DNA from 3 places in the Sphingomonas sp. MM-1 genome. Region 1 is predicted to be linked to each of the others. Evidence: predicted binding sites of a transcription regulator. Region 1 holds the regulator's gene; each other region holds the start of a gene.
What was found. The regulator LexA, encoded in region 1, represses DNA repair genes until DNA is damaged. The targets are predictions, from matches to a motif close to GTTCCNCNCTTGTTCT.
Positions count from the first base shown of each region.

Region 2: a site for LexA is predicted at 8,238-8,253, ahead of G432_RS14655 (S24 family peptidase). Genes of this name have one in related genera too.
Region 3: a site for LexA is predicted at 5,501-5,516, ahead of uvrA (excinuclease ABC subunit UvrA). Genes of this name have one in related genera too.

Region 1 covers NC_020561.1:586,548-596,620, reverse strand. The annotation lists gene G432_RS02800 (ComEC/Rec2 family competence protein) at 1-1,425, shown strand, start outside; gene lexA (transcriptional repressor LexA) at 1,419-2,105, opposite strand; gene G432_RS02790 (molybdopterin molybdotransferase MoeA) at 2,161-3,354, opposite strand; gene moaC (cyclic pyranopterin monophosphate synthase MoaC) at 3,357-3,833, opposite strand; gene trpC (indole-3-glycerol phosphate synthase TrpC) at 3,830-4,624, opposite strand; gene trpD (anthranilate phosphoribosyltransferase) at 4,697-5,692, opposite strand; gene G432_RS02770 (anthranilate synthase component II) at 5,689-6,276, opposite strand; gene G432_RS02765 (hypothetical protein) at 6,339-6,530, opposite strand; gene trpE (anthranilate synthase component I) at 6,611-8,152, opposite strand; gene G432_RS02755 (peptidyl-prolyl cis-trans isomerase) at 8,149-10,073, opposite strand, start outside.
Region 2 covers NC_020561.1:3,052,362-3,062,434, reverse strand. The annotation lists gene ftsE (cell division ATP-binding protein FtsE) at 1-672, opposite strand, end outside; gene G432_RS14685 (hypothetical protein) at 874-1,248, opposite strand; gene G432_RS14680 (M23 family metallopeptidase) at 1,304-2,848, opposite strand; gene G432_RS14675 (helicase-related protein) at 3,082-5,625, shown strand; gene G432_RS14670 (RNA-binding S4 domain-containing protein) at 5,618-5,932, shown strand; gene fdxA (ferredoxin FdxA) at 6,071-6,409, shown strand; gene G432_RS14660 (CarD family transcriptional regulator) at 6,674-7,192, shown strand; gene G432_RS14655 (S24 family peptidase) at 7,499-8,185, opposite strand; gene G432_RS14650 (hypothetical protein) at 8,292-8,480, shown strand; gene G432_RS14645 (hypothetical protein) at 8,477-8,785, shown strand; gene G432_RS14640 (hypothetical protein) at 8,809-9,549, opposite strand; gene G432_RS14635 (DNA topoisomerase IB) at 9,693-10,073, shown strand, end outside.
Region 3 covers NC_020561.1:2,812,704-2,822,776, reverse strand. The annotation lists gene G432_RS13465 (PepSY-associated TM helix domain-containing protein) at 1-256, shown strand, start outside; gene G432_RS13460 (DUF3325 domain-containing protein) at 270-593, shown strand; gene G432_RS13455 (threonine synthase) at 618-1,871, opposite strand; gene G432_RS13450 (dicarboxylate/amino acid:cation symporter) at 1,978-3,312, opposite strand; gene epsC (serine O-acetyltransferase EpsC) at 3,323-4,246, opposite strand; gene G432_RS24115 (PEPxxWA-CTERM sorting domain-containing protein) at 4,314-5,192, opposite strand; gene uvrA (excinuclease ABC subunit UvrA) at 5,527-8,448, shown strand; gene G432_RS22620 (type I restriction endonuclease) at 8,834-9,910, shown strand.

The sequences.
Region 1 (10,073 bases):
GCCGAGGCGGATGCCGATGCCATGCGCCGATCGGGCCTTGCGCACCTGCTTTCGATCAGCGGCCTGCATGTGACGGCGATGATCGGCGCGACCATGTGGATCATGCTGCGGCTGCTGGCATTGAGCCCCGCGCTGGCGCTGCGCGCGCCCTTGCCGCTGATCGCGGCCGGCGGCGGCGCGCTGGCGGGCATCGCCTATACGCTGCTGGCCGGAGCCGAGGTGCCCACCGTCCGTTCCTGCGTGGCGGCGCTGCTGGTGCTGGTGGGGATCGCGATGGGGCGCGATGCCATCACGCTGCGGCTGGTGGCCGCCGGCGCGATCACCGTTCTGCTCCTCTGGCCGGAGGCGCTGGCGGGGCCGAGCTTCCAGCTGAGCTTCGCCGCCGTCACCGCCATCATCGCCCTCCACGAACATCCCCGGGTGCGCGCCTTCCTGTCGCGGCGGGACGAGGGGATATTGGCGGGGTGGGGACGATCGCTGGCGGGGCTGCTGCTGACCGGCCTCGTGGTCGAGGCGGCGCTCGCGCCGATCGCGCTCTTCCATTTCCATCAGGCGGGCCTCTACGGCGCCTTCGCCAATATCGTCGCGATCCCGCTCACCACCTTCATCGTCATGCCGCTGGAGGCGTTGGCGCTGATCGCCGATCTGGGCGGGCTGGGCGCGCCCTTATGGTGGCTGGCGGGCAAGGCGCTGGCATTGCTGCTGGCCATCGCCCATGCCGCCGGATCGGCGCCGGGGGCCGTGAAGATGCTGCCGTCCATGCCGGGCGGCGCCTTTGCGCTGATGATCGCGGGCGGGCTGTGGATCGCGCTGTGGCGCACGCGCATGCGGTGGATCGGCCTCGCGCCGCTGGCGGCCGGCGCGGCCTGGGCGCTGGCCACGCCCGCGCCCGACCTCATCGTCACGGGAGACGGGCGGCATCTGGCGCTGCGCGATCCGGATGGCGGCCGGCTGGCGCTGCTGCGCCCCCGCGCGGGGGATTATGTCCGCGATCTGCTGGGGGAGGCGGCCGGCGTGGACGAAGCCGGGATTGCCATCGACGATTGGCCGGGTGCCCGCTGCGGACCCGATCTGTGCGCCGTCACGATCGACCGCAACGGCCGGCGGTGGGCCTTGCTCGCCACCCGATCACCCAATTTCGTCGACATCGCGGCGATGAACCGGGCCTGCGCCACGGCGGATATCGTCGTCAGCGACCGGCGCCTGCCCCGAAGCTGCCGTCCGCGCTGGCTGAAGATCGATCGGCCCTTCCTCTCCCGGACCGGCGGTGTCGCCATCGACCTCGCGCGCGGCCATATCCGTTCGGTCGAGGCCGGGCGGCGGGGCAAGCCATGGGCCGAATCCGCCGCGGCCCCTTATCGAAACCCAACACCGGCCGAGCGCCGAGCGAGCGGCCCCGCAGCCGTGGCTTCGGGCAATCAGTAGCGGCGGATCAGCCCGGCCAGCCGGCCCTGCACGCGGACCTGGTTGGGGCGATAGCGCATCGGATCATAAGCGCGGTTCGCCGGATCGAGGCGGACCATCGCGCCTTCGCGGCGGAAATATTTGAGCGTCGCCTCGCTGTCGTCGATCAGCGCCACGACGATCTCCCCGTCGCGGGCCACATCGGTGCGGCGGATCAGCGCGAAGTCGCCGTCCAATATGCCGGCCTCGACCATCGAATCCCCGGAAACCTCGAGCGCATAATGCTCGCCCGGCCCCAGCAGGGCGGCCGGCACCGAAAGCGACGTCTGCCCTTCCAGCGCCTCGATCGGCAGGCCGGCGGCGATGCGCCCGTGCAGGGGCAGCTCGATCACGTCGTTCGCCGCTTCCGGCAAGATCTGGGCGGCGGGCTTCAGCATCGCCGGCCGCGAGGGCGCGGCCTGCGGCGCGGGCTTCGCGTTCGGCGCCCGTTCCGGCATGCGCAGCACCTCCAGCGCGCGCGCGCGATTGGGCAGGCGGCGGATGAAGCTCCGTTCCTCGAGCGCGCTGATCAGGCGATGCACGCCGGATTTGGACTTCAGGTCCAGCGCGTCCTTCATCTCCTCGAACGAAGGCGAAACCCCCGTTTCGGCCAGCCGATCATGAATGAAGCAGAGCAGTTCATGTTGCTTGCGCGTCAGCATGGCGGACCCCGATAAGGAACGAACGGGGAACGTGTAGGAAACGTAACGCTTCCTGTCAAGCGAGGGGAAGTATCCTGGCAATATCGCCGACATGCGCGGGCGGCGCATAAGCGGGGCGGACGATCAGCAGGTCCGCATCGGCCAGCCCCGACAGTCCGGCGCTGTCCTGCACGGGCAGCGCCCTTGCCCGCGCGCCCACGCGGCATCCGCGCAGGAATTCCATGCGATTGCCGGTGGCGGGCAGGGGGCCGGCGAGGCGCATGGCCACGGCGCGATCGAACGGATCGGCCGCCCCGCCGAGGTGCCGGATCAGCGGCAGCAGGAACAGCCGCGCCGTCACATAAGCGGAAACCGGATTGCCGGGCAGGCCCAGCACGATGCCGTCGCCCAGGCGGCCGGCCATCAGCGGCTTGCCTGGCTTTACCGCGATCCGCCAGAAATCGATCGCGGCCCCCGCGGCGATAAGCGCGGGCCGCACGAAATCGCGATCGCCCACCGATGCGCCGCCGGTGGTGACGATGATATCGGCATGGCGGGCGGCGGCGATGGCGGCGGCCGTGGCATCGGGATCGTCGGGGACGATGCCATGATCTGCCACCTCGGCCGGCACGCTGGCGGCGATCAAGGCGGCCAGCATCGGCGCGTTGGAGGAGGGCAATTGCGACGCCGATGTGGGCGCGCCCGGCGGAACAAGCTCGTCCCCGGTGGATATCAGCGCCACGCGCGGCCGGCGGCGGACGGGAAGCGCGCCATGGCCGGCGGCGGCGGCGAGCCCGATGGCGGCCGGGGACGCCCGCCCGCCGCGATGGAGGAGGATGGCGCCTTCGCCGAAATCGGCGCCTTTCCGGCGTATATGGGCACCGGCATGCGGCGGGCCTTCGCCGTTCAGCGCCATCCGGTCGCCCTCGCGCGCGGCCTCTTCCTGCACGAGGACGGTATCGGCGCCCGTGGGGATCGGCGCGCCGGTGAAGATGCGCGCCGCCTCGCCGGCCTGGATCGCGAAGCCGGGCAGCGATCCCGCCGCGCTTTCCCCGACCACGCGCCAGGGGCCGGACATGTCGGCGAAGCGGATCGCATATCCGTCCATGATCGAAAGATCGGCGGCGGGCTGGGTGCGCCGCGCCGCCACGTCCCGCGCGATCCAGCGGCCGGCGGCCTGATCGAGCGGCGCCAGTTCCCCGGCGAGCGGGGCCGCCAGCGCCAGCAGCCGCCTTTGGGCCTCGGCAAGGGGGATGAGGCCGGCCGCCATCGCTATTTCGCGGCCCAGTCCCCGGATCGCCCGCCCGATTTGGCGAGCAGCCGGACGCCTTCGATCCGCATCTCGCGATCGAGCGCCTTGGCCATGTCGTAGATGGTGAGGAGCGAGACGGAGACGGCGGTCAGCGCCTCCATCTCCACGCCGGTCCGGTCGGTGGTGCGGGTGGTGGCGGTGGCGGTCACGCCGTCGTCATGCACCTCAAGCTCCACAACCACGCCGCTGATCGGCAGGGGGTGGCACAGGGGAATGAGATCGCTGGTGCGCTTGGCCGCCATGATGCCGGCGATACGGGCGACGGCCAGCACATCGCCCTTGGCGACGGCGCCGTCGCGGATCGCGCGCGCGGCCTCGGCGGTCATCACGATCCGGCCGGTGGCGGTGGCCACGCGCCCCGTCACCGCCTTGGCGGAGACATCCACCATGCGAGCGGCGCCCGCCGGATCTATATGGGTGAGGCGCGTATCGCTCATTGCCCGGTCAGGAGCTTGCGCGTCGCGGCTTCCACGTCCGGCTGCCGCATCAGCGATTCCCCGACGAGGAAGCAGCCGACGCCATGTTCGGCCATCGCGTCCAGATCGGCCTTCGTGCCAAGCCCGCTTTCGGCGACGAAAGTGCAGCCGGCGGGCGCGCGGGCCGCCAGTTCATAGGTCCGCGCGAAATCCACGGTGAAATCCCGGAGATCGCGGTTGTTCACCCCGATCAGCCGCGATTCCAGCCGCAGTGCCCGATCGAGTTCGGCGGCATCGTGCACCTCGACCAGCGCGTCCATGCCATGATCGATGGCGGCGGCCTCGATCTCGGCCATCTGGCCGTCATCCAGGGCGGCGACGATGATCAGGATCGCATCCGCGCCCAGCGCGCGCGCTTCCGCCACCTGCCAGGGATCGACCATGAAATCCTTGCGCAGCGCCGGCAGCCCGCAGGCCGCCCGCGCGGCCACCAGATAGCTGTCATGCCCCTGGAAATAGGGCTCGTCGGTCAGCACGGAGAGGCAGGCAGCCCCGCCTGCCTCATAGGCACGCGCATGGGCCGGCGGATCGAAATCGGCGCGGATCAGGCCCTTGGACGGGCTTGCTTTCTTGATCTCCGCGATCAGGCCGAAGCCGCCTGCGGCAACCCTGGCGTCCAGCGCCTTGCGGAAACCGCGCGGGGCCGTCTGGGCGGCGGCGCGGGCCTCGATGTCCGCTAGCGGGGTTGCGGCCTTGCGACGGGCGACTTCGGCCCGCTTGGTATCGCAGATTTCGATCAGCTTGTTGGTCATGACAGGCATTCCCTAACGGCATTCGGCCGGGATCGGGAACGCCTTTTTCCGGGGAGGCGGAAAAGCCCTGCTTTAGAAAGCGATCCAGCGATCCAGCAGGGCGGCCGCCCGGCCGCGATCGATCGCCTCGGCAGCGATCGCCACGCCGTCCCGAAGGTCGCTGGCCTGGCCGGCGACGATCAGCGCGGCCGCCGCGTTCAGCAGCACCGCATCGCGATAGGCGCCGGGCTCGCCCGCCAGCAGGCGGCGGAGCGCGGCGGCATTGTAGGCGGCGTCGCCGCCGCGCAGCGCCTCCAGCGGATGGCGGGCGAGCCCGGCATCCTCGGGCGCCAGCCGCAGCGTCTCCTCCCCGCAGGCGCCGATGCGGATCGCGCTGCTGGGTCCGGCGATCGAAAGCTCGTCCAGCGGCTCGTCGCCCGCCACCATCATCGCCGATTCGGTGCCGATCAGGCGCAGCGCCTCGGCATAGACCGGCAGATAATCCGGCCGCGCCACGCCGATCAACTGGCGGCCCACCCGCGCGGGATTGGCGATGGGGCCGATCAGGTTGAAGATGGTCCGCCGGCCGATCGCGCGCCGCACGGCGGCCAGATGGCGCAGCGCGGGATGGTGGATCTGGGCGAAAAGGAAGGCGATGCCCAGTTCCGCAAGGCTCGCTTCGGCGCCGGCGGATGCGCGATCGAGATCGAGGCCCAGCGCCTCCAGCGTATCGGACGATCCGGCCTTGGACGATGCCGCCCGGTTGCCGTGCTTGGCCACCGGCACGCCGCAGGCCGCGACGACGATGGCGACGGCGGTGGACACGTTCAGGCTGTGCGAGCCATCGCCGCCGGTGCCGCATACGTCGATGGCGCCGGCGGGCGCGGCGACCGGGATCATCCGTTCGCGCAGCGCCATGGCGGCGGCCGCGATCTCGACGCTGGTTTCGTCGCGCTCGGCCATCACGGTCAGGAAAGTGCGGGCGGCATCGTCGGAAATTTTGCCGTCCAGCATGTCCGAAAAGGCGGCGAAGGCGGTCGCGTGGTCGAGCGGCCGGTCCGCCTCCGGCAGCAGGATCGTCGTCGTCATGCCGGCAGCCGGGCGTCTATGCCGGCAAGGCGCAGGAAATTGGCGATCAGATCATGGCCATGTTCGGTGGCGATGCTTTCGGGGTGGAACTGCACCCCATGGATCGGCAGCTCGCGATGGCGGAAACCCATCACCGTGCCGTCCGCCGTGCGGGCGTTCACCACCAGATCGGCGGGAATATCCTCCACCACCAGCGAGTGATAGCGGGTGGCGGTGAAGGGGGATGGAAGGCCGGCGAAGACGCCGCTGCCATCATGTTCCACCGCGCTCGTCTTGCCGTGCATCAGCTCCGGCGCGCGCGTCACCCTGCCGCCGAAATGCTGGCCGATCGACTGGTGGCCCAGGCACACGCCGAGCAGCGGCTTGCCGGCCGCGGCGCAGGCCCCGACCAGCTCCAGCGATATGCCGGCTTCGTTGGGCGTGCACGGGCCGGGCGAGATCAGGAAGCCGGTCGCGCCGCTCGACATCGCCTGGCCGACGCCGATGGCGTCGTTGCGGACGACCTCCACCTCGGCCCCAAGTTCGCGCAGATAATGCACGAGGTTCCAGGTGAAGCTGTCATAATTGTCGATGACGAGGATCATGGCCCCGCCGCTTTAGGCAGGCCGGCGCGGTTGGGGAAGGGCTTTGTGCCCGCCCTCGCGCTTCAGGCGCCGCTGGCCTGCATCAGCGCATAGCCGCCGAGCGCGATGGCGCTGCCGGTGGAGACGCCCACCAGCAGCCATCCGCAGAGCTGCACCATGCGGGGATTGGGGCGATCGGCCTTGCGGTTGCGGCTCGCGCTCGACAGCACGAAGCTCGTCAGCAATCCATAGGTCAACGCCGCAACTTCCACCATTACACTTACCCGCCCAGCTCTTCGCACCTGCAAAATCGCGGGCCTCCGGCTAAGGAATGGTTAACGTCGAGGCAAGCGGACTATTGGCCGAACCCCGCATCTCCGGCACGGCTCATCGCCTCGCGCGCGGCGGCGATCAGCGCGCGGGATTTCGCCTCGCACTCGCGCTGCTCATAAGCGGGGTCGCTATCGGCGACGATGCCGGCGCCGGCCTGCACGTGCATCACGCCATCCTTCACCACGGCGGTGCGCAGCACGATGCAGCTGTCCATCGATCCGTCGGGCGAGAAATAGCCGACGCCGCCGGCATAGGCGCCGCGTGTCTCCGGCTCCAGCTCGGCGATGATCTCGCACGCGCGGACCTTGGGCGCGCCGGATACGGTGCCGGCCGGGAAGCCCGCGAACAACGCGTCCAGCGCATCCTTGTCAGGCGCGAGCCGGCCGACGACGTTGGAGACGATGTGCATGACGTGGCTGTATTTTTCGATGGTGTAGCTGTCCGTCACCGTCACGCTGCCGGCTTCGGCCACCCGGCCGACATCGTTGCGGCCAAGGTCCAGCAGCATCAGATGCTCGGCGCGTTCCTTGGGATCTGCCAGCAGCGAATCGCGGTTGGCGGCATCTTCCGCCGCCGTTCGCCCGCGCGGACGGGTGCCGGCGATCGGCCGGATCGTGACCTCGCCGGCGCGGGCGCGCACCAGTATCTCCGGGCTGGAGCCGATGATGGCGAAGCCCGGCATGTCGAGGAAATAGAGGAAAGGCGAAGGGTTGATCCGCCGCAGCGCGCGATAGAGGTCGAAGGGCGGCAGCGGGAAGGGCGTGGAGAAACGCTGCGCCAGCACCACCTGAAAGATGTCGCCGGCGGCGATATAGTCCTTCGCGCGCAGCACCATGTCGCGATAGCGCTCGGGCGCGACGGCCGGCTGCGGCGCGACTTCGGGCAGATCGGCGGGCACGGCCGCGCGCGGCGGCAGCGCGGCGGCGAGGCGCGCGGCGGCGGTTTCGATCCGTTCGACCGCGCCGGCGACGGCGGCATCGCCGTCCAGCCCCGAATCGGGCCAGAGCGGCGCGATCAGGAACAGTTCGTCCGCCAGCCGATCGAACACCAGCACCAGCGTCGGCCGCACGAACAGCATGTCCGGCAGATCGAGCGGGTTGGCCGGCGGGCGGGGCAGCTTTTCCACCAGCCCGACCGTTTCATAGGCGAAATAGCCGACAAGGCAGGCGAGGGCAGAAGGCAGGCCTTCGGGCACGTCCATCCGGCAGGCGGCCACGAGTGCGCGCATCGCGGTGAGCGTGTCCTCTGCGCAGGGATCGAAGGCGTCGCGGTCCGCCAGCCACCGCCGGTTGATCGCGGCCCTGGTGCCTTCGGCGCGGAACACCAGGTCGGGCGCGAGGCCGAGCAGCGTATAGCGCCCCCGCGCCGCGCCGCCTTCCACGGATTCCAGCAGGAAATCGCCCCGGCCCGGCTCGATCAGCTTGAGCGCAGCGGCGATCGGCGTGTCGACGTCGGCGATCTGCCGCCGCCAGACCAGCGCGGGCCGCCCCGCGCGAAGGCTGGCCGCGGCGGCCCGGTCGGCGGCCTGATGGTCGCCGGCTCCCCTGTCGCCCGCCGGGTTCACTGGCCCTGGCCGCCCAGTTCAGCCTTGAGGGTGGCGATCGCCTGATCGTTGCGCTTCACGCCCACGTCGCGCGAGGCGGCGGCGATGAACTGCCGGGCATATTCCTCGCTGGCGATGCGGCGGAACTGATCGCGCAGCGAATTGACGAGCGCGGGCTCGTTGCGCGCGTCGCCGGGCACGATCTCGCCGAGCTGGACCAGGAACCAGCCCGCATCGTTGGGGGCCGCGATCAGCCGGATCTCGCCTTTCTTCATGCCGAACATCAGCTTGAGCGGGGGCGGAGCGGGGCGGTCGTTGCGCAGCAGCTCGATCTGCCGCGCACCGGCCTTGGCGGGGGCGGGCAGCTTGATCGGGGCCTGCGCGATGGCGTCCGCCAGCGGCGTGCCGGCCTTGGCCTTGGCGAGGATCGCATCGGCGATGGCGCGGGCCTGCTTGGCGGTGCGATCGGCGCGCACGGCGGCGACCACCTCGTCGCGCACCTTGTCCAGCGGGGCCGGCGCGGCGGGCACGACCTGCGAAACCGCGACGAGCGCATAACGCTGGCCGGCGCCGATCGTCTCGACGACGGGATCGTCGTCCGTGCCCATCTGGTTGGCGGAACGCAGCAGCAGCGGTAGCTCGGGCGGCGCCTTCCATTCGGGCTGGTCGGGCGCGCGGCCGTCGGAGAGCAGGGCCGGCGTGGTGACGATGGCGAGCTTCCGCTCCTTCGCCAGATCGTCGAAGCTCGCGCCGTCGGCGATCGCATCCTCGATCGCGCCCACCATCGTGCTCAGCGCCTCGTCGCGCTTCTGCCTGGCGAGCGATTCGGCGATCTCGCCGCGCACGGCGGCGAGCGGCCGTTCGGCCTTGGCGTTCACCGCATCGACCTTGACGACATACCAGCCGAGGTCCGCCTTGATCGGGCCGACCACGCCGCCCTGCGCGGCCGCGAACACGGCGTCGGCCACGGCGGCGGACGCATTTTCGGCCAGCTTCGCCCTGGCGATGTCGGTCGTGATCGCCTCGCCCCCGGCCTGGCGGGCGGCATCGGCGATGGCGGTGCCGGCCTTCACCCTGGCAACGAGGTCCGCGGCGGCCTTCTGGTCGGGCAGGATCACCTGCGCGATCGATCGCGTCTCGCTGGCGCCGTAGGTCGCGGCATTGGCCTTGTAGAAGGCGTCGATCTCCGCATCGGTCGGCGCGGCGGGCGCCGCCACGTCATTCTCGCCGAACAGGGCGTAACGGATCACGCGGCGCTCGGGCACGGTGAAGCGGCCGATATTCGCCTTGTAGAAAGCCTCGATCTCGGCGGGCGTCGGTGCCGGGCCGGCCGGGATCGCGGCGGAAGGCACGATGCCGATCAGGCCGGAGCGCTGTTCCAGCAGCAGCGAGGCGTTGGGCAGGATCAGCCCCTCGGGCATGCGGATGCCGCTGTCGATGGGCGAGAGCAGCTGGTTGCGGATCAACTGCCCGGCGATATCCGCGCGCAACTGGCGCTCGCTGATCTTCGCCTGGGCCAGCGCCGCCTGCATGGCGCCGCGATCGAACCGGCCGGTAAGGCCGAAGAAGGCCGGCGTGCTGGCGATCTCGCCATCGATCAGGCGATCGCTGGCGGAAATGCCCTGCTTGCGGCCCCAGGCTTCCAGCGCGGTGAAGGAAATCAGCTGGTCGATCACCTGATCCACCCCGCCCTGCGCGGTGAAGGCGGCCATGCTGAGTTCGGGATTTTCGCGCTGCGCCTGCTTCAGCGCCAGATCGGTGCGCTGACGGGCCTCGTTCGCGCTCAGCTTCCGGCCGCCGATCGTCGCGATCTGGGTGCCGCCGGAACTGCGGCCGTTGATCCAGCTCGGATCGATGCTCGTCACCGCAAAGGCGATCAGCACCAGCGCGAACAGCGCCAGTGCGGGCCAGGAAGTCAGTGCGCGACGGAAGAAGGAAATCA
Region 2 (10,073 bases), 1.6 Mb from region 1:
GCCGGTGGGATCTTCCAGCCGCCCGCGATCGAGCCGCATCATCCGCGCATGGCCGATGCGGTTGATGAGATGCGCGTCGTGCGTGGCGACGACGATCGTGGTGCCCAGCTTGTTGAGCGCATCGAAAAGATGGATCAGCCGCCCCGCCATTTCGGGATCGACATTGCCGGTGGGCTCGTCCGCCACCAGCAGCTCCGGCCGGCCGATCACCGCGCGGGCGATGGCGACGCGCTGCTGCTCGCCGCCCGAAAGCGTCGCCGGCCGGGCGGCGGCGCGGTTGGCGAGGCCCACCCAGGCCAGCATCTCGCGCACCGGCTCGTCCAGCTCGCGTTCGGAGACGCCGGCCACGCGCAGCGGCAGCGCCACATTGTCATAAGCGGAAAGATAGGGGACCAGCCGGAAATCCTGGAACACCACGCCGATGCGGCGGCGGAAGCCCGGCAGGCGGCTGCGCGGCATGGTGACGATATCCTCGCCAAAAAGCTGGATCAGCCCCCGGCTCGGCCGCTGGGCGAGGTAGAGCAGCTTGAGCAGCGACGTCTTGCCCGCCCCCGACGGGCCGGTCAGCACGTAGAAGGCGCCCGCCGCCAGGGTGAAGCTGATGTCCGACAGGGTTTCCGCGCCCGTGCCATAGCGCAGACCGACATTATCGAACTGGACGATTCCGCCCATGCCTGCCCCGCCTGCTCCCCACTATGCGCGGATACGCCCCCGCTTCCGTCCCATGGCACGGGCGGGGCGAGAAGGTAAAGGCGGTGGCGACGTTTCGCGATGGGACGGCATCGCAAAGGCTTGCGGCCATTCGATCCGGAGGCCGGCCGGCCCCGCGTGAAAATGATATGCCGGGCGGCGGACGGCACCGGCCGCGGGGCTTCAATCCCCCGGATTGGCCTCGGCGACGGCCTTGGCGATCCGCGCTTCGAGATCCGCCTTGGCGAGGTTCAGCAGCAGCCCGTCTTCATTCTTGCCGAAGGCGGCCAGCGGCACCCGCGTCTTGCCCGCGCTCGTCGCCAGCACCGCGCCCGCCGCCTCCACGCTTTCGATCGTGCCGATCACCTCGCCATCCTTGTCGCGCACGGTGCTGCCGGCGGTGACGTCCTCGGCCTTGGCCGGCCCCGCCTGCGCCTTGCCCTTCCTGGACGAATGGCCGGCGCCATCCTTGCCATCGTCCCGCGCCGCCGCGGGCATGGCGACCGCCAGCGCGCAGCCGATCAGCATGGCGCCGGTCATGATCTTCGGCATGTTCATTTTTCCCCTCCCCTTATGATCCCATCCGGGCGCCGGCTCGACGAAGGAGGGGCGCTCAGCCGCGTGTCGCGGGTTTCCGGGCTTCCGCCGACTTCTGCGGCTCCGGCGCGGCCGCGCCCGCCGGGCGCACCGCCAGCAGCCGGCCGAGCTGCGCCTTGAAGCGGGCGAGATCGCCGCCGGCGAGCTGCGAGGTGGTCGTGAAGCTCATCGTCGCCGGGTTGACCGCGACGTTGTTCTTATAGACCTCGTAATGGAGGTGCGGGCCGGTCGACAGGCCGGTCGATCCGACATAGCCGATCACCTGTCCCTGGGCCACGCGCTGGCCCGGCCGGGCGACGATGCGGCTCATATGCGCATAGCCGGTGGCCATGCCGCTGCCGTGGTTCAGCTTCACATAATTGCCGTGGCCGCCATGCCAGCCGGCGAAGGCGACGGTGCCGTCGATCGCGGCGAGGATCGGCGATCCATAGGCCGCGCCGATATCCATGCCCTTGTGCAGCCGGCCATAGCCCAGCAGCGGGTGCCGGCGCATGCCGAAGCTCGACGTCATCCGCCCGACCACGGGCATCCGCATCAGCCCCTTGCGCTCGCCGATGCCGGACGCTTCATACCATTGGGTGCTGCCGGCGGCCGTCCATTGCATCAGCCGCGTCTGGCGCTTGCCCTGGTCCAGCCCGGCGAAAAGCAGCTTGCCGACCTCCACCTCGCCCGTTTCGGCGCGGCGATGCTCGACGATGATGTCGAAGCGGTCGGTGGAGCGGACGTCGCGTCCCACCGACATGCGGCTGCCGATCGCGCGGATATAGGCTTCGACCGCCTTGGCCGGCGCGCCCGCCGCCCGGGCCGCGCGATACAGGCTGGAGCCGGCGAAGCCCTGGATGCGCAGCGGCGTATCGTCGACCGCGATCGGGATGCGCTTCAGCGCCAGCGCGCCGTTGACCCGTTCGACGCCGAGCTTGAGATCGAAGCGGGCGCGGAACAGCAGGTGATCCAGCGGGCGCGGATCGGATTTGCGGGCGCGGCGGCCGAGGGTGAGGTCGATCCGCGTGCCCGCCTTGATATCGGCGAGCGAAGCCGCGCCGGACACCATCTTCGCGACTGCCTGCGCCTCCGCCTTGGCGACGCCGGCGCGTTCCAGCACGCGGGCGAAACCGTCGCCCTGGCCGATGGTGGCGACCAGATCGATCGACGGGCGCTCGGGCGTGTCGGCCAGCGGCTGGGCGGCGTCGGTCGGCGCCATGCGTCGGCCGGTGTCCGCGCCCAGGCCCAGCGGCGCGATGGCGATGGCGCGCGCCTCCTGCCATTGCGGCTCCGCCATCGGCGCAGGCGAGGGCGCCGGCAGCGCGGCGAATTTCGGGAAGAAGGCGATCGGCGCCGCGCAGAGCGCAAGGCACGTGGCAAGCCCGCGGAACCAGTGCAGGCTGCCGATGCGCGCGCCCAGATCGACGACCAGGTCGAGATCGTGGATCGCGGCGCGCCAGCCGGTAAGTTCGGGAAGGACGGGAGCGGCAATGCCCAGCGACGATCGCGGACCGCCATCCAGCGCCAGCGCCACCGCGCCTCCGCCCTGGCCGAATCCGGCTTCGTCCCGCTGATACAAGGCTGGCTGCCCCCGATCCTGTTGAAACCCCCGCCCGCGTTCACAATGGTCGCGCGGCCGGTGCATAGGACTCTTGCGAAAAGGGGTTAAAGTCAAATTAAAGGGCGGAATCCGGGGATTTTCTTGCGACGAGCCGGGGGCCGGCCACGACAAGCCGAATCGCACGCCCGGAACGAAACGGTCCCGTTCGGCCGCCTCTTGTGTTTGTCGAAGCCACGGACAATCTTGGGCGCATGTCGCGCTTCGCCGCTTCGCCGATCGCCGCCGTGCTCGGCCCGACCAATACGGGGAAGACGCATCTCGCGATCGAGCGGATGTGCGGCCACTCGTCCGGCATGATCGGCTTCCCGCTGCGGCTGCTGGCGCGCGAGGTCTATGAGCGCGTCGTCGCGATCAAGGGCGCGGAACGGGTGGCGCTGATCACCGGCGAGGAGAAGATCCTGCCGCCCCATGCCCGCTGGTTCTGCTGCACCGCCGAATCCATGCCGATGGACCGCGAATTCGCCTTCGTCGCGCTGGACGAGGCGCAACTGGGCGCGGACCCGGAGCGCGGCCACGTCTTCACCGATCGGCTGCTGCGCGCGCGGGGCCGGGACGAGACGATGATCCTGGGATCGGAAACGCTGCGGCCGATGCTCCGCCAGCTCATCCCCGATGCGGAGATCATCAACCGCCCCCGCTTCTCTACCCTCACTTATGCCGGCCCGGCCAAGCTTTCGCGCCTGCCGCCGCGATCCGCGATCGTCGCCTTCTCCGCCGAGGAGGTCTATGCCGTGGCGGAGATGCTGCGGCGCCTGCGCGGCGGCGCGGCGGTGGTGATGGGGGCGCTCAGCCCGCGCACCCGCAACGCCCAGGTGGCGATGTTCCAGGCGGGGGAGGTCGATTATCTCGTCGCCACCGACGCGATCGGCATGGGCCTCAACATGGATGTCGCCCATGTCGCCTTCGCATCGCTGCGCAAGTTCGACGGCAAGCGCAGCCGGCGGCTCACCGTTTCGGAAATGGCGCAGATCGCCGGGCGGGCGGGCCGCCACCAGCGCGACGGCACCTTCGGCACGCTGGCGGTGGAAGGCGGGCGCGGCGGCTTCGAGGAAGAAGAAGTCGAGGCGATCGAGCAGCACCATTTCCCGCCGCTCGACCATCTCTACTGGCGGGAGGGCGCGCCCGATTTCTCGAGCGTCGATGCCCTCATCGCCTCGCTGGAAAGACGCCCCCAGGCAGCCGTGCTGCGGATGGCCCCCCAGGCGATCGACCTTGCCGTGCTCAAGCGGCTGGCGGACGAGGACTGGGTGCGTGATCGCACGCGCGGAACCCGGCTGGTGCAGCGGCTATGGGCCGCCTGCGGCCTGCCCGATTTCCGCAAGACCGGCGTGGAGCCGCACAGCCGCCTCGTCGCCCGCATCTATCGCCACCTGAGCGAGGGCATGGGCCATATCCCCTCGCAATGGTTCGCCGAGGAGATCGCCCGGCTGGACAGCGTGCAGGGCGACGTCGAAACGCTGTCGGACCGGATCGCGGCGGCGCGGACCTGGGCCTATATCGCCCACCGCGCCGATTGGCTGGACGATCCCGCCAAATGGGCGGAGCGCACCCGCGCGCTGGAGGAGAAGCTGTCGGACGCGCTTCACCAGAGGCTCACCCAGCGCTTCGTCGATCGGCGCACGGCGGTGCTGATGCGCGATCTCGGCGCGCGGGGCGTGGATGCCCTGCCCGTCACCGTCGCCGAGGACGGACAGGTCGCGGTGGACGGCGAAACCATCGGCCGGCTGGAGGGATTCCGCTTCAAGGCCGATCACCTCGCCCGCCATCACGACATGAAGCGGCTGATGGCGGCGGCGGAGCGGCGGCTGGGGGGCGAGCTTTCGCGGCGCGCGCGCGCGCTGGTCGCCGATGGCGATCCCGCCTTCAGCCTCGATACCGATGCGGGCCGGCCGGTCGCCATCTTCTGGCGCGGCGATATCGTCGCCCGGCTGGAGCGCGGCCGCGACCTCCTCACCCCGCGCATCACGCTCTACAAGGCGCTCGACGCGCTCGCCCCCGACGAGCGCAAGGCCGTGAGCGACAGGCTCGCCCGCTGGATCGGGTTCGAGGTCGATCGCGTGCTGAAGCCGCTGGCCACGATCAGCGCGGCCGCGCGAGACAGGGATGTGCCACCGGCGCTGCGCGGTCTCTACGCACCGCTCGCCGAAGCCGGCGGCATCACCTCCCGCCAGCCGCTGGAAGCCGCGATCGCCGGCATCGATCGCGACATGCGCCAGGCGGCGGCCAAGGCCGGCATCAAGCTCGGCACGCTCGACGTCTACATCCCCGCCCTGCTGAAGCCCGAACCGATGCGCTGGCGCCTCGCGCTCGCCGCCGCGTTCGACAATGGCGTCATGCCGCCGCTTCCCGCCCCCGGCGCGGCCGCGCTGCAGACGCCGGCGGACGGCGAGATATTCGCCGCCTTCGCCCGCGCCGGCTATCGCCCGCTCGGCGCGCAGATGCTGCGGATCGACCTTGCCGAGCGGCTTGCCCGCATCGCCCACGACCGGCGGCTGAGCGAGGGCCGATCGGGCCGCGCGGCCTTCGCGCCGGACCCGGCACTCGCCACGTCGCTGGGACTGAGGCCGCCAAGCTTCGCCCAGCTCATGCTCGCGCTCGGCTTCCGCCCGACCGAGGCGGAGGACGGCGCGCGGCCCCATTGGAAATGGCATGGCGCCCGCCGCCCGCGCCGCGCGGAGCGCACGCGGCCCGGCAACGCCTTCGCCGTGCTCGCCACCATGCGGCCCCATGAGTGAGACGATCAGGATCGACAAATTCCTGTGGTTCATCCGGCTCGCGCGGACCCGCGGCCTGGCGCAGGATATCGTCGCCGCCGGCCGGATGCGCGTCACCGGCCGCATCGTGGAACGGGCGCATGCCGCCGTCCGGGTGGGCGACGTCCTCACCTTTCCGCTGCACGGTCGGGTAAGGGTGATCCGGGTGGAGATGATCCCGACCCGCCGCGGCCCCGCCATGGAAGCGCGCGCCTGCTATACCGACCTGTCGCCGGCGCCCGTGCCGGAAGGGGATCGCCGCGACGCCGATCCCGGCGGACGGGCATGAGACCCCGGCCCGCCGCCCCCGCCCGGCGTGGCACCGCGCCAACACCGTCCCTGCGAACGTCTCGCAGAAATAAGGCAAATATTGACGCGCCTGCCGTGGCACCATAGCAGAGCGGCGTTCGAGGAGAGAGAAGCGACCATGACATACGTCGTCACCGATGCCTGCATCCGCTGCAAGTATATGGATTGCGTCGAAGTTTGCCCGGTCGACTGCTTCTATGAAGGCGAGAACATGCTTGTCATCAACCCGAACGAGTGCATCGATTGCGGCGTGTGCGAGCCCGAATGCCCCGCCGAGGCGATCCTTCCCGATACCGAAAGCGGCCTGGAAAAGTGGCTGGAGGTCAACGCCACCTTCTCCGCCCAGTGGCCCAACCTCACCCGCAAGGGCGAGCAGCCGGCCGATGCCGACGAGCATAAGGGCGAGGAAGGCAAGTATGAGAAATATTTCTCGCCCGAACCCGGCCAGGGCGACTGATAGCGCTATAGCCGGCTGACGGCTTTTTACCCCGCGCAACCCCTTGGAACAAAAGGCTGCTGACACCGTTGTCCACGGTGCTGGCCTTTTTCCTGCGAATCTGTTACAGTTCGCGGGTTGGGTGCGTGCGTAACATAAGTAACGTTGATCGCACCGTTCGGGACGCATTGATTCGTCGTCGCTTGCTGCTGCCGGCAAGGCTACCCATATGGATGGCCTGACCGCGCAGGGCGCGGCGACAATTCCAAGGAAGGGTCGAAATTGATGGCTGCCAAGGCGCTGAGCTTCGTTGTCGGCGATTATGTTGTGTACCCCAAGCACGGCGTGGGTCGTGTGATCGAACTTCAGAGCCAGGAGATTGCTGGCGCCAAGCTCGAACTCTACGTTCTCCGTTTCGAGAAGGAGCGGATGACGCTCCGCGTGCCCACCAACAAGGCGGAAGCCGTCGGCATGCGCAAGCTGTCGTCCAGCGTGACGCTGCAGGAAGCGCTGCAGACGCTGAAGGGCAAGCCCAAGATCAAGCGCACCATGTGGTCGCGCCGCGCCCAGGAATATGAGGCGAAGATCAATTCGGGCGATCTCGTCTCGATCGCCGAGGTGGTGCGCGATCTGTTCCGGGCCGACGACCAGCCGGAACAGAGCTATTCCGAACGCCAGATCTTCGAAGCGGCCACCAGCCGCCTCGCCCGCGAGCTGGCGGCAATGGAACAGACCGACGAACCCGCCGCGCAGGACAAGATCCTCGATATCCTCCGCGCTGCGGCCGCCACGCACAACAAGTAAGCGCGGCACTGCGATACCGGCCCTCCCTCGGGCCGGACGAGAAAGGGGCGGCCTGTGGGGGTCCGCCCTTTTCGTTTGAGTGGAGGGCCACGGCGCCCTGGGGCGCTTTGTCCGCCACTCCGCGAAGGCGGTCCTTCCGCACGATCCGAAGCCCGATTTCGGCCTTCATCGCCTCCGAGCCTGCTTCAGGGACCATTTCTCCAGATCGCGCGCACGGCCCGAGCAGCCCCATGGATGCCGAAGCGACGGGAATGACGGTCCTGCTTCAAGGGAGAGGAAAGTAGCTTTCCGGCCACGGAGCCCGCTTCAGCGGAACCGCCGGCCGCCCCAGATCACCCGGCCGACCACCCCGATATCATCCAGCGCGCAATCGGGGATCGGCGGATAGGCCGGATTGTCGCTGGCGATCGTCACCCGCCGCGCGGCCGGGTCCACCAGCAGCCGCTTGACCAGCAGCACCTCGTCCATCCGCAGCACATAGATGCCGTCGCGCAGCCGATCCGGCCCGTCGCCGCGATCGACCAATATGTCATCGCCATCGGCCAGGGTCGGCAGCATGGAATCGCCCGATGCGCGGATCAGCGAGAGGCCCGCCGTGCCCGCCGTCGCCACGGCCCGCAGCCAGGCGGCGTCGAACAGGAAGGGCTGACCGATCTCCCCTTCCGCGGAGACCGCCCCCGGCCCCGCCGACGCCCGCACCGCCAGCCGGGGCACCGCCACGAAATCGGCATCGCGCCGCGCCGCCCCCTTCGCCGCCGGCGCGATGCGCGGCGCGGGCTGCCGTTCCGGCCCGCCAAGCAGCGCCTCCTCCACGCCCAGATATCGCGCCAGCGTCGCGCGATCTTCCTCGTCCAGCTTGCGGGGCACGCCGCGCTTGATGAACTGCTGGATATAAGCGGGGTTGCGGCCGATCAGCCGGGAAAGCGAGGTATAATCCTCCCCGCGCTCGCGTATGAGCGCATCCAGCACCGCGCGGGGATCGCCATCGGACATGCCTGCACCCTACAGATAGGAAAATTCCTAGACAAGTAGGATTTTCCCTATGAGAACATATAGCGAACATCGCTCGCGACTCGCGGGACGGAAGATGGAGATGGCGATGCACCTCTTGTCCACGATCGAACGGCACCTCCGCCGCAACGGAGTGCCCCCGACGCGCTTCGGGCGCGAGGCGGTGAACGATCCGCGCTTCGTGCTAGATCTGCGCCGGGGGCGGGAGCCGCGAGCGGTCACGCGGGATCGGGTGCTGGCCTATATCGCCATGCACCGGGAACAGGCCGGCGCATGACCGTGGCCGCGACGAAGCAGCTCGCCGCCGCGCTGGCGGCATGGCTCGGCCCCATCGGGCCGGTGGAACTGATCGATCATCGGACGGCCGACTGGGCGAGCGCCACCTTCGTCGGCCAGCGCCACGATATCCGGCTGCGGATCGCCACCGCCGCGCCGCTGCCGCCCGGGCTGGCGGAGGATCTGGCCGAGGCCGATCTGCCCATGGCCGGCCATGTCGCCGCCGATATCCTGCTGGCGGGCATCACCGCCGGCGACGGCGCCGTCCTGCTCGATATCGAGGCTCTCACCCTCGTTGATGCCTGAAGCGCGGAGGCCGCGCCCGCCTTTCAGCCCCGGCGCGCCGCCAGCCTCTGCAGGTCCAGGATCGCGGCGCGCAACGCATCCTCATCGGGCAGGGCCGCTGCCGCCGGGGGCGCATTCCCGTGGCGGGGCAGCGGCCGATGGCCTTCCGCATCGCGCGGCCGCAAGGCGGGCGGCGCCAGCGTGCCCATTTCGGCCGCAAGCTTTTCCATCAGTTCGGCAATCGGCACGTCCATGCCGGATCGCGCGGGCTCCGGCTCGTCGTCGATCATCTCGTCGAGCAGCAGTTCATCCGATTCCGGCGGGGAGAAGCAGGGGGTGGGCGGGAACACCGCCGGCCCTTCCACCGGCGCGGCCGTATCGACCGGAAAATCGGCTATCGCATCCAGGATCAGCGGCCTCACCACCACGGGTTCGGGCTTCACGATCAGCGGCTCCTTGACCCGGCGGGCCGGCGGGGTCAGCCAGTCCTCCTGATCGTCCCCCTCATCCTCGATCCTGGCGCGGCGCGCGGCGCGCGCGTCGAGCCCGCGGAATATCGCCCAGGTCGACGCTCCGGTCGCCAGCGCGGGGATAATGATGAAGGCGGTGCGGGCATCCGAGCCCGCCGGCAGCCCGAGGCCCTTCAGCCACAGCCATACCGTCATGTCCGGGATCGCCCAGCAGAAGAACGCCGTCGCGCCCGCCAGCATCCATGCGGCCATCCCGGCCACCGGCCATGTTTCGATCCGCGCCCCCGCGCGGGCCACCCAGCTTGATCCGCTCACCGCGTCCGCCTGCGAACTGTTGATGGGAAACGCGTAAACGGCAATGCTTAACGCCCCCTTTGTGCCAGACATGCCCCGCAGGAACGAAGCGCGCAAGCCGCGCGTTCGACCGGCGCGCTTCGCCAGGGAGAATCCCGCCGCTTATGCTCCATTATGTCGATGATGCCGATCCCGGCATTACCCGCCAGCGGATCGGGCCGGATGGAGCGCAGACTAGATGGGCCTATTTCGACGCCAGGGGCCGCCGCATCACCCGGCGGGCGGAAATCGACCGGCTGAACGCCATCGCGCTGCCGCCGGCCTATGTCGATGCCTGGTTCTGCCCCCGGCCGAACGGCCATATCCAGGCGATCGGCTGGGACGAACGGGGGCGCAAGCAATATCGCTATCACCCCGATTTCCGCGCGGCGCGCGATGCCGCCAAATATGATCGCTGCGCCGATTTCGGCCGCGCGCTTCCCGCGATCCGCGCCGCCGTGGAACGCGATCTCGCCCGGCCCACGCTGGGCCGGGATCGCGTGGTC
Region 3 (10,073 bases), 1.8 Mb from region 1:
CGCCCTCGCCCGCGCGCCCCGGCGCGGCTGGGCGGAGCTGACGGCGATGATGGGCCTCGGCTGGCTGCTGCTGCCGCTGGTCTCCGCGCTCACCACCGCGCGCGGGCTTCCCGCCAGCCTGATCCATGGCGACTGGCTGTTCGCCGGCTTCGATCTCGTCGCGCTCGCCATCGGCTGCGGCGCGCTGATGACCGCGCTCCACCTCCACCGGCGCCAGCCCGCCGCCCCGCGCCGCCGCCGGCCGGCGCTGGCGTGACGCGGGGGCTTTCATGACGATGGCCTCCGCCCTGCTGCTGCTCGCGGCCTATGCCGCGCTCAGCCTCGCCATGCGCCGCCATGCCGCGCAGGCCGTGCCCGACGGCCGGCTCGTCCGCCACGAAGCCCCGCTCCGCATCGCCGGCTGGACCTTCCTCGCCGCCTCGCTCGCGCTCCGCCTCGCCGCGCCGGGCTGGCGGGCGGGCATGGTCGAATGGGTCGGCCTCAACGCCGCCGCCGCCGCGATCGTCGTGCTGGCCCTGCTCTATCGCCCGCGCTGGCTGCCGGCGATGGGGCTTGCCGCCCTCCCGCTGGCCCTGCTGGCGCTGATCGTCTGATCTGGCGCCATCGGGCGCGCGCGCTCACAACAGATCGAAATCGATCGGCCTGGTCCGGTCCAGCGCATTGTCCGCCGCCGGCATCGGATATTTCAGGCCGGTGGCGCAGTTGAACAGCACCGCCCTGTCCTCCGCCCCGATCAGCCCTTCCGCCAGCGCCCGGCGATAGGCGGCCAGGGTCGCGCCGCCTTCGGGGCAGAGCAGCAGGCCGTCCTTGCGGGCGGCATCGTCCACGGCGCGGGCGATCTCCGCGTCGCTCACCGCCAGCGCCCTGCCGCCGCTCTCGCGCACCGCGGCCAGGATCAGGAAGTCGCCCACCGCGCGCGGCACGCGGATGCCGGCGGCGATGGTGTGGGCGTTCTCCCAGCGTTCGGCATGGTTCACGCCGTCGTCGAACGCCTTCACGATCGGCGCGCAGCCGTCGGCCTGCACCGCGAACATCTTCGGCCGTTCGGGCCCGATCCAGCCCAGCGCCTCCAGCTCGGCAAAGGCCTTCCACATGCCGATCAGGCCGGTGCCGCCGCCGGTGGGGTAGAAGATCGCCCTGGGCAGCCGCCAGCCGAGCTGCGCCGCCAGCTCCAGCCCCATCGTCTTCTTGCCCTCGATGCGATAGGGCTCCTTCAGGGTGGAGAAATCGAACCAGCGCCCCTGCTTGGCCCCTTCGGCGACGATCGCGCCGCAATCGTCGATCAGGCCGTTCACCCGCCACACCCGCGCGCCCTGCATCGCGATCTCGCGCACGTTGATCTCGGGCGTGTCCTCCGGGCAGAACACGATCGTCTCGATGCCGCAGCGGGTGGCATAGGCGGCCAGCGCGGCGCCGGCATTGCCGTTGGTGGGCATGGCGATCCGCGTCACGCCCAGCGCCCTGGCCATGGCGACGGCCATCACCAGCCCGCGCGCCTTGAAGGAACCGGTGGGCAGCCGCCCCTCGTCCTTCACGATCACATTGGCGCCGCCGGCCTCGGGGATCGGCACCAGCGGCGTCTCGATCTCGCCCAGGCTGACGATGTCGGCGGTGTTCCGCACCGGCAGCAGCTCGCGCCAGCGCCACAGGTCGGTCGGCCGCGCCGCGATCCCCTCGCGCGTCACCGCCTTGCCCGCCGCCTCCAGATCGTATCGCACCAGCAGCGGCCGGCCGGCGGCGGAAAGCCCGTGCAGCCGGTCCGCCTCATAACGCTCGCCGGTCAGCGAACATTCCAGATGGGTCACGAAGGTCGGCCGATCGGCCGTCAGGTTGGCGGAAACCATCCGGCTCGCGGTCAGATCGGCGGTCATGGGAATCTCCGGCGGAAACAAGGCGATGGAAGGGGCTCAATGGGCCTTTGCGGTGGTTTTGGAAAGTGGGCGCGGGCGGGGCGCCGATCACGCTTCCCGAAAGGGCCTATGCCGGCCCTTCGACGGAGGCGAGCGGATCGTCCTCCTGCGGCGCGCCCTCCAGCATCCCTTCGCGGCGGGATACGATCAGCGGCACCAGCGCCTGCCCGGCCACGTTCACGGCGGTGCGGCCCATGTCCAGGATCGGGTCGATCGCCAGCAGCAGGCCGATCCCTTCCAGCGGCAGGCCGAGGGTGGAAAGGGTGAGCGTCAGCATCACCACCGCGCCGGTCATGCCCGCGGTCGCCGCCGATCCGATCACCGAAACGAAGGCGATCAGCAGATAATCGGACGGCCCCAGGGCGATGCCGTAGAATTGGGCGATGAACAGGCTGGCCACCGCCGGATAGATGGCGGCGCACCCGTCCATCTTGGTGGTGGCGCCCAGCGGCACGGCGAAGGCGGCGTAAGGGCGCGGCACGCCCAGCCGCTCGGTCACCGCCTCCGTCACCGGCAGGGTGCCTATCGAGGATCGCGATACGAAGCCCAGCTGGATCGCCGGCCAGGCGGTGCGGAAGAAGTGCGCCGGGCTCAGCCCGTTCAGCGCCAGCAGCGCGGGATAGACGCCCAGCAGCACGATCGCGAGGCCCAGATAGATCGCCCCGGCGAAGGCGCCGAGCTGGGCCAGCGTCGTCCAGCCATATTGGGCGACGGCGGTGCCCAGCAGGCCGATGGTGCCGATCGGCGTCAGCCGGATCACCCAGCTCAATATCCGCCGGGTGATCGCCAGCAGCGAACGGATGAAGGCCAGGAAGGGCGCCGCCGCCTCGCCGGATCGCAGGGCGGCGATGCCGATCACGATCGATATCACCACGATCTGCAGCGTGTTGATGGAAAGGCTGGTGCTGGCGCCGCCATTCTCCAGCTTGGTGGCCACCGTCAGCCCCAATATGTTGGCGGGCACCAGTCCTTTCAGGAAATCCAGCCAGCTCGCGCTCGATGCCGCATGGGCGGCGGCCGTCACCCCTTCGGCATGGGCGTGCGCGCCGGGCTGCAATATCGTCCCCAGCGCCAGGCCGATGGAAACCGCGATCAGCGCGGTCAGCGCGAACCACAGCAAGGTCTGGCCGGCCAGCCGCGCGGCATTCTTCATCTCGCCGAAATTGGCGATGCTGGCGACGATCGCGGTGAAGATCAGCGGCGGCACCAGCACCTTCAGCAGCTGGACGAAGATGCTGCCGATCGTCGCCAGCGTCTGCGCCAGCGCATTGGGCACGCCGTCGGGCGATCCGATCGCGCGCGCGATCAGGCCCAGCAGGACGCCGATCGCCATCGAAGCCAGCACCTGGGTGCCGAAGCTGGGGCGGAAACGGGCGCGGGTGGGTTGGGGCATGAAACTCATCAGATTCCGATTATTCGACGATAGCAAGCTCGGGCGCGGCGGGCAGCACCTCGGCGCCGGGCGGCACGTCGCGGGTCAGCCACACATGGCCGCCGATCACCGCGCCCCGGCCGATGGTCACGCGGCCCAATATGGTGGCGCCGGCGTGGATCACCACCTCGTCCTCCACGATGGGATGGCGCGGCTCGCCGCGCGCGGCGCCGGTCGCGTCGATCGACAGGCCGATCGCGCCCAGCGTCACCCCCTGATACAGGCGCACGCCTTCGCCGATCACCGCCGTCTCGCCGATCACCACGCCGGTGCCGTGGTCGATGAAGAAGCGCGCGCCGATCCGCGCGCCGGGATGGATGTCGATGCCGGTGCGCGAATGGGCGATCTCGGTGATGATCCGCGCCACCAGCGGTGCGCCCAGCTCGTGCAGGCGGTGCGCCAGCCGGTAATGGATCACGGCGGTGATGCTGGGATAGCAGATCAGCACCTCGTCCACGCTGCGCGCGGCGGGATCGCCCTGCCAGGCGGCCTGCACGTCGCTGTCCAGCAGCGCGCGCAATCCGGGCAGCGCGGTGGCGAAGCCGCGCAGGATCGCCTGCACCCGCGCCTCGATCGCGTCGTCCGCCGCATCCCGCTGGTGATAGCGCAGCTCCAGCCGCACCTGCGCCGCCAGCTGCAGCAGCGTCGTCTCCAGCGTCGCCTCGATGAAGGCGTCCTCGTTCGCCGGGTTCAGCTCCGGCGGCCCCAGCCGCAGCGGGAACAGCAGCGCGCTCAGCGGCGCCAGGATGCGGCTGATCGCCTGCCGCTGGGGAAAGCCGTGGCCGCCATGCTCGGCATGCCGCTCATGCGCCGCCCGCCAGCGCAGCCGCTGCGCGCGCAGGCCGGCGATGATGGGGCCAAGCTCCCGGCTGGGATCGAAGGGTTCGATGGCGGTCTGGGTCATCGGCGGCGGCTCCTCATGGATCGCCACCCCTGTCCGCTCCCGATGGCCGGGATCAAGACAACAATTTCTATTGATACGATAGAAAAACTGTCCGGCGCACCCGCATTCCGACCAGCCCGAAGCCGAGGATCATCATCGCCCAGGTTGCCGGCTCCGGTATCGCCGCGGGCAGGCCGTAACTGCCATCGGCGCGCCGCACGATCCGTCCGCTTTCCGAAGTCAGCACCGCACCGGGATCGATGCTGATCCCCAGCAGCCGGGCGCTGTGGAACGCATCCACGCTCTCGCCCTGGGCTAGGTCGCCGACGAAGAAATAGCCCGCCAGCCAGAAATCTTCATCCGATCCGATCGTGAAATCCAGCGTGTAGGTGGCGCTGGCCGAAAAGGGATCGCAGCCATCCTCCCCATCGTCACCGTCGCACAAGGATGCCACGCTCAAAAGGCCGCCCGGCACGGCGGTGGCCTGCCCCCGCAGCACCGCGCTGCCCAGGCTGGTGGTGAAGCTTATCGGCCCGTCTTCCTCGCCTTGCCCGATATCGAGGAAGCGCCCTGGCGCGGCCAGGAAATAGGCATTGCCGAAGGTGCTGCTAGGATTGGCCACGTCGCAGCAGGGGCCGACATAGCTTCCCTCGAAGGAAAAGCTGATGCTCAGCGTCACCGGGCCGCCGTCGGCCGCCCGCACCGAAAGATTGTCCGCCCAGAAGGACAATGCCGAAATCACGCTGCCGCTGTCGGCAAAGGGAAGGCCGGTGGAATTGGCGACCTGAAGCCGGTTTATCCCGATCTCGCTGGCGGCCCGGCCGGCAAGGAACACGCCCCCTTCGCCCGCCGCGTCGATCGCCACGGCTTCGGCGCCGGCGGTGGATGTGCTCGCCAGCCCATTGCCCTCCAGCGTGCCGTCCAGCCACGCCAGGGTCGTGCTTGCCCGCGTCGCCGGCGCCGTCATTCCCGCCACCATCGCTACCGCCAGAAGGAAAGCCGCCCCTTTTATCCGCGAACCACCGCGCGCGCGCAGGCAAGGTGATGATTGGCGATGGCCGGGCATGGCAGGCTCCCTGTCGAACGCCCCCATTGCATTATGCCTGTCCACGTCCGCCCGGCCCAGCACTCCTAAGCCTTACTCCGTGGGGAAGGGCCGCCGCCATTTCGGGGAAGGCGCCCCGCCGCGGCCGCTTCCGTCCCGCATCGGCTTGCCTCTTGCCCCGCCGCGCACCATCTCGGGGCCGAACATGGCCGATAGCGGCTTGCCGCGCGCGAACAAATATGGAACATTTGCCCTCATGCTGACTCACATTTCCGTCCGTGGCGCGCGCGAGCACAATCTCAAGGGCGTGGATGTCGATATCCCGCGCGAAACGCTCACGGTCATCACCGGCCTGTCGGGGTCGGGCAAGTCCAGCCTCGCCTTCGACACCATCTATGCCGAAGGCCAGCGCCGCTACGTGGAGTCGCTCTCGGCCTATGCGCGCCAGTTCCTGGAGCTGATGCAGAAGCCCGACGTCGATCATATCGAGGGCCTCTCCCCCGCCATCTCGATCGAGCAGAAGACGACCTCGCGCAACCCGCGCTCGACGGTCGCGACCGTGACCGAGATCTACGATTATATGCGCCTGCTCTGGGCGCGGGTCGGCGTGCCTTATTCGCCCGCCACCGGCCTGCCGATCAGCGCGCAGACGGTCAGCCAGATGGTCGATCGCGTGCTGCAATTGCCGGAAGGCACGCGCTTCTACCTGCTCGCGCCCGTCGTGCGCGGCCGCAAGGGCGAATATCGCAAGGAACTGGCCGAATGGCAGAAGCAGGGCTTCACCCGCGTCCGCATCGACGGCGAATTCTACGAGATCGAGGACGCCCCCGCGCTCGACAAGAAATACAAGCATGACATCGAGGTGGTGGTCGATCGCCTCGTCGTGCGCGAAGGCATGGAAACCCGCCTCGCCCAGAGCTTCGAGACCGCGCTGAAGCTTGCCGAGGGGCTGGCCTATGTCGATCTCGCCGACGGCGTCGTGCCGGGGCGCGAGGCGGAGGATGCCGGCGGCCAGATGAAGGGCGCGGGCGTGCCGGCCAACCGCATCACCTTCTCGGAGAAATTCGCCTGCCCCGTCTCCGGCTTCACCATTGCCGAGATCGAGCCGCGTCTCTTCTCCTTCAACGCCCCCCAGGGCGCCTGCCCCGCCTGCGACGGCCTGGGCGAGAAGCTCTATTTCGATCCCCAATTGGTCGTGCCGAACGAGAATCTCTCGCTCAAGCAGGGCGCGGTCGTCCCCTGGGCCAAGTCCAACCCGCCCTCGCCTTATTACATGCAGGTGCTGGCCAGCCTCGCCGCCCATTTCGGCTTCAGGCTCGATACGCCGTGGAACCAGCTCACCGACGAGCAGCGCGAGGCGATCCTCAACGGCACCGGCCGCACGCCGATCGTCCTCACCTTCATCGACGGGAAGAAGAGCTACCAGGTCACCAAGCCGTTCGAAGGCGTGATCGGCAATCTCAACCGCCGCATGCTCGCCACCGAAAGCGCGTGGATGCGCGAGGAGCTGGCCAAATATCAGTCCGCGGCCCCTTGCGAGGTGTGCCACGGCGCCCGCCTCAAGCCCGAGGCGCTGGCGGTGAAGATCGCGGGCGAGGATATCTCCCAGTCCACCCGCCGCGCCGTCGGCCCCGCGCTGGCCTTCTTCCGCGATATGCCCAACCATCTGAACGCCCAGCAGAATGCGATCGCCGAACGCATCCTGAAGGAAATCGTCGAGCGGCTGGGCTTCCTCGACAATGTCGGCCTCGATTATCTCAACCTCGATCGCACGTCGGGCACCTTGTCCGGCGGCGAAAGCCAGCGCATCCGCCTGGCGTCGCAGATCGGCTCGGGCCTGTCGGGCGTGCTCTACGTGCTCGATGAACCCTCGATCGGCCTCCACCAGCGCGACAATGATCGCCTGCTCGTAACCCTCCGCCGCCTGCGCGATCTCGGCAACACGGTGATCGTGGTCGAGCATGACGAGGACGCGATCCGCACCGCCGATCATGTCATCGATATGGGGCCGGGCGCGGGCGTCCATGGCGGGGCGATCGTGGCGCAGGGCTCGCTCGCCGATATCCTCGCCACCGAAGGCTCGCTCACCGGCGACTATCTCTCCGGCCGCCGCGCGGTGGACGTGCCGAAGAAGCGCCGCAAGGGCAATGGCAGGAAGCTGACGGTCAGGGGCGCGCGGGCGAACAACCTGAAGGACGTCACCGCCTCCATCCCGCTCGGCACCTTCACCTGCATCACCGGCGTCTCGGGATCGGGCAAGTCCACCTTCACCATCGACACGCTCTATGCCACCGCCGCGCGGGTGCTGAACGGCGCCCGCATGCTCGCCGGCCATCATGAGAAGATCGAGGGGCTGCAGCATCTCGACAAGGTGATCGATATCGATCAGTCGCCGATCGGCCGCACCCCGCGTTCCAACCCCGCCACCTATACCGGCGCCTTCACCAACATCCGCGACTGGTTCGCCGGCCTGCCGGAGGCGCAGGCGCGCGGCTACAAGCCCGGCCGCTTCAGCTTCAACGTCAAGGGCGGCCGCTGCGAGGCGTGCCAGGGCGATGGCGTGCTGAAGATCGAGATGCACTTCCTGCCCGACGTCTACGTCACCTGCGACGTGTGCCACGGCAAGCGCTACAATCGCGAGACGCTGGAAGTCACCTTCAAGGGCAAGTCGATCGCCGACGTGCTGGACATGACGGTCGAGGACGCGGTGGAATTCTTCAAGGCCGTGCCGCCGATCCGCGACAAGATGGCGATGCTGGCCGAAGTCGGCCTCGGTTACGTCAAGGTCGGCCAGCAGGCGACCACCTTGTCCGGCGGCGAGGCGCAGCGCGTCAAGCTCGCCAAGGAACTCAGCCGCCGCGCCACCGGCAACACCCTCTACATTCTCGACGAACCCACCACGGGCCTGCATTTCGAGGACGTCCGCAAGCTCCTGGAGGTGCTCCACGCGCTGGTGGAGCAGGGCAACAGCGTGGTCGTGATCGAGCATAATCTGGAGGTCATCAAGACCGCCGACTGGATCATCGACCTCGGCCCCGAAGGCGGCGACAAGGGCGGCGAGATCGTCGCCGCCGGCACGCCCGAACAGGTCGCGAAGGAACCCCGCAGCTACACCGGCCGCTACCTCGCCCCCCTGCTCGGCCTGCAACCGGCCGGAGAACAGGTCGCGGCGGAGTGATCACAAGACCTTCTCCCTTGGGGGAGAAGGATATGATGGCTTGGCGGCCCGGCCGCCTGGCCGAAGTTGGATGAGGGGGCCCCCTCCACCGATAATTGGAGGGGCAATCAACACCACCGATGGCGGAAGCACCGATCGCACGGAACAAAGAGTGCGCCTCAAGATGAATCAGATCATCATTTTGAAGCGCAATAACATCCGATTACGGGACACCGCCCGCTCATCCCGGGAACTGATTACCCAACTCATGGGGATTTGATGATATCGGTTCCTCTCAGGTCAGCCTCCCTCTCCCTTCTCAAAGAAATAATTATCGAAGCAGTTGAATCGTCCCCATTTCCAGCGTTAGGTTTAGACCGGCCGATCATCCGGGGGGGGAAGAGATATGGAGCTCGCAACTAAGCTCATGGCGCTTGAAAAACGCACGATTGAGCACCGGGAGTTACTGCTTACGGAAGAAGCTGCTAAAACAGCTCTCGTTTTGCCGTTCTTGCAAGCGCTGGGATATGACGTTTTTAATCCAAGCGAAGTCATACCAGAGTTTACGGCTGACGTTGGCATAAAGAAGGGCGAGAAGGTTGATTACGCCATATGCGTCGATGGCAAACTATCAATCCTCATAGAGTGCAAGCCGTCAACTTCCGACTTGGATACAAAACATGCATCTCAACTCTTTAGATATTTCTCGGTAACGGATGCGCGTGTGGCCATTTTAACGAATGGCGTTACATATCAATTCTACTCTGACACGGAACAGCCTAACAAAATGGACGACCGTCCATTTTATACATTCTCCATGGACGCGCTTAAAAGAAGCGACCCCGCAATCCTGGAGAAATTTACAAGACATTCTTTCGATGTTGAAGCAATAGTTGATGCAGCGAGTAGGTTAAAATTACAATCACAGATAAGGAAGGAAATTGAAACAGAATTTTCTTCTCCATCTGAGGAATTCGTCAGACTTATCGCCTCTCGCGTTCATAGCGGGAGGGTGTCAGCCGCAATAAGAGAGCAATTTCAATCCCTTCTTTCGTCAGCAATATCGGATCTGATCCGCGACCGCGTGAACGAACGCCTCACATCAGCGCTGAATGTAGCCAATCCTTCTACGGATATCATAGAGGAAAATACCTCTGATGACATGTCGAAAGCCGATGGCATCATAACAACAGACGATGAAATTTCAGGATTCCGCATCATTCAGGCGATAGCTTCCAGACACGTAGATCCAAGTCGAGTTGTCATAAGAGACTCGAAGTCATATTGCGCCATATTACTCGACGACAACAACAGGAAATCCCTGGCTAGGCTTCACTTCAACAGCCCCACAACGAGATATGTCGGAACATTCTCAGGAAAAGATGAGACCCGCCATCTAATCAGTGCGCTGACCGATATTTATAAGCTCGAAGAGTATATCGCCTCTCGGATTGAGGAATTGGAAAAGAAGATAGCGGCTTAGCTATCCGGCAGGGAAGCATGGTGGCTGTCTTACATGTATGAAGTTGGGGGCATGCCGAACCATGCCTCCACATCCCCTCGCCACCACCGCCTCGCGACTGGACGCCGAGCGCCAGTCCTCCTTCCCGGTCGCGGGCCGGACAGGAGCCGCCCTCCCGCGTCAG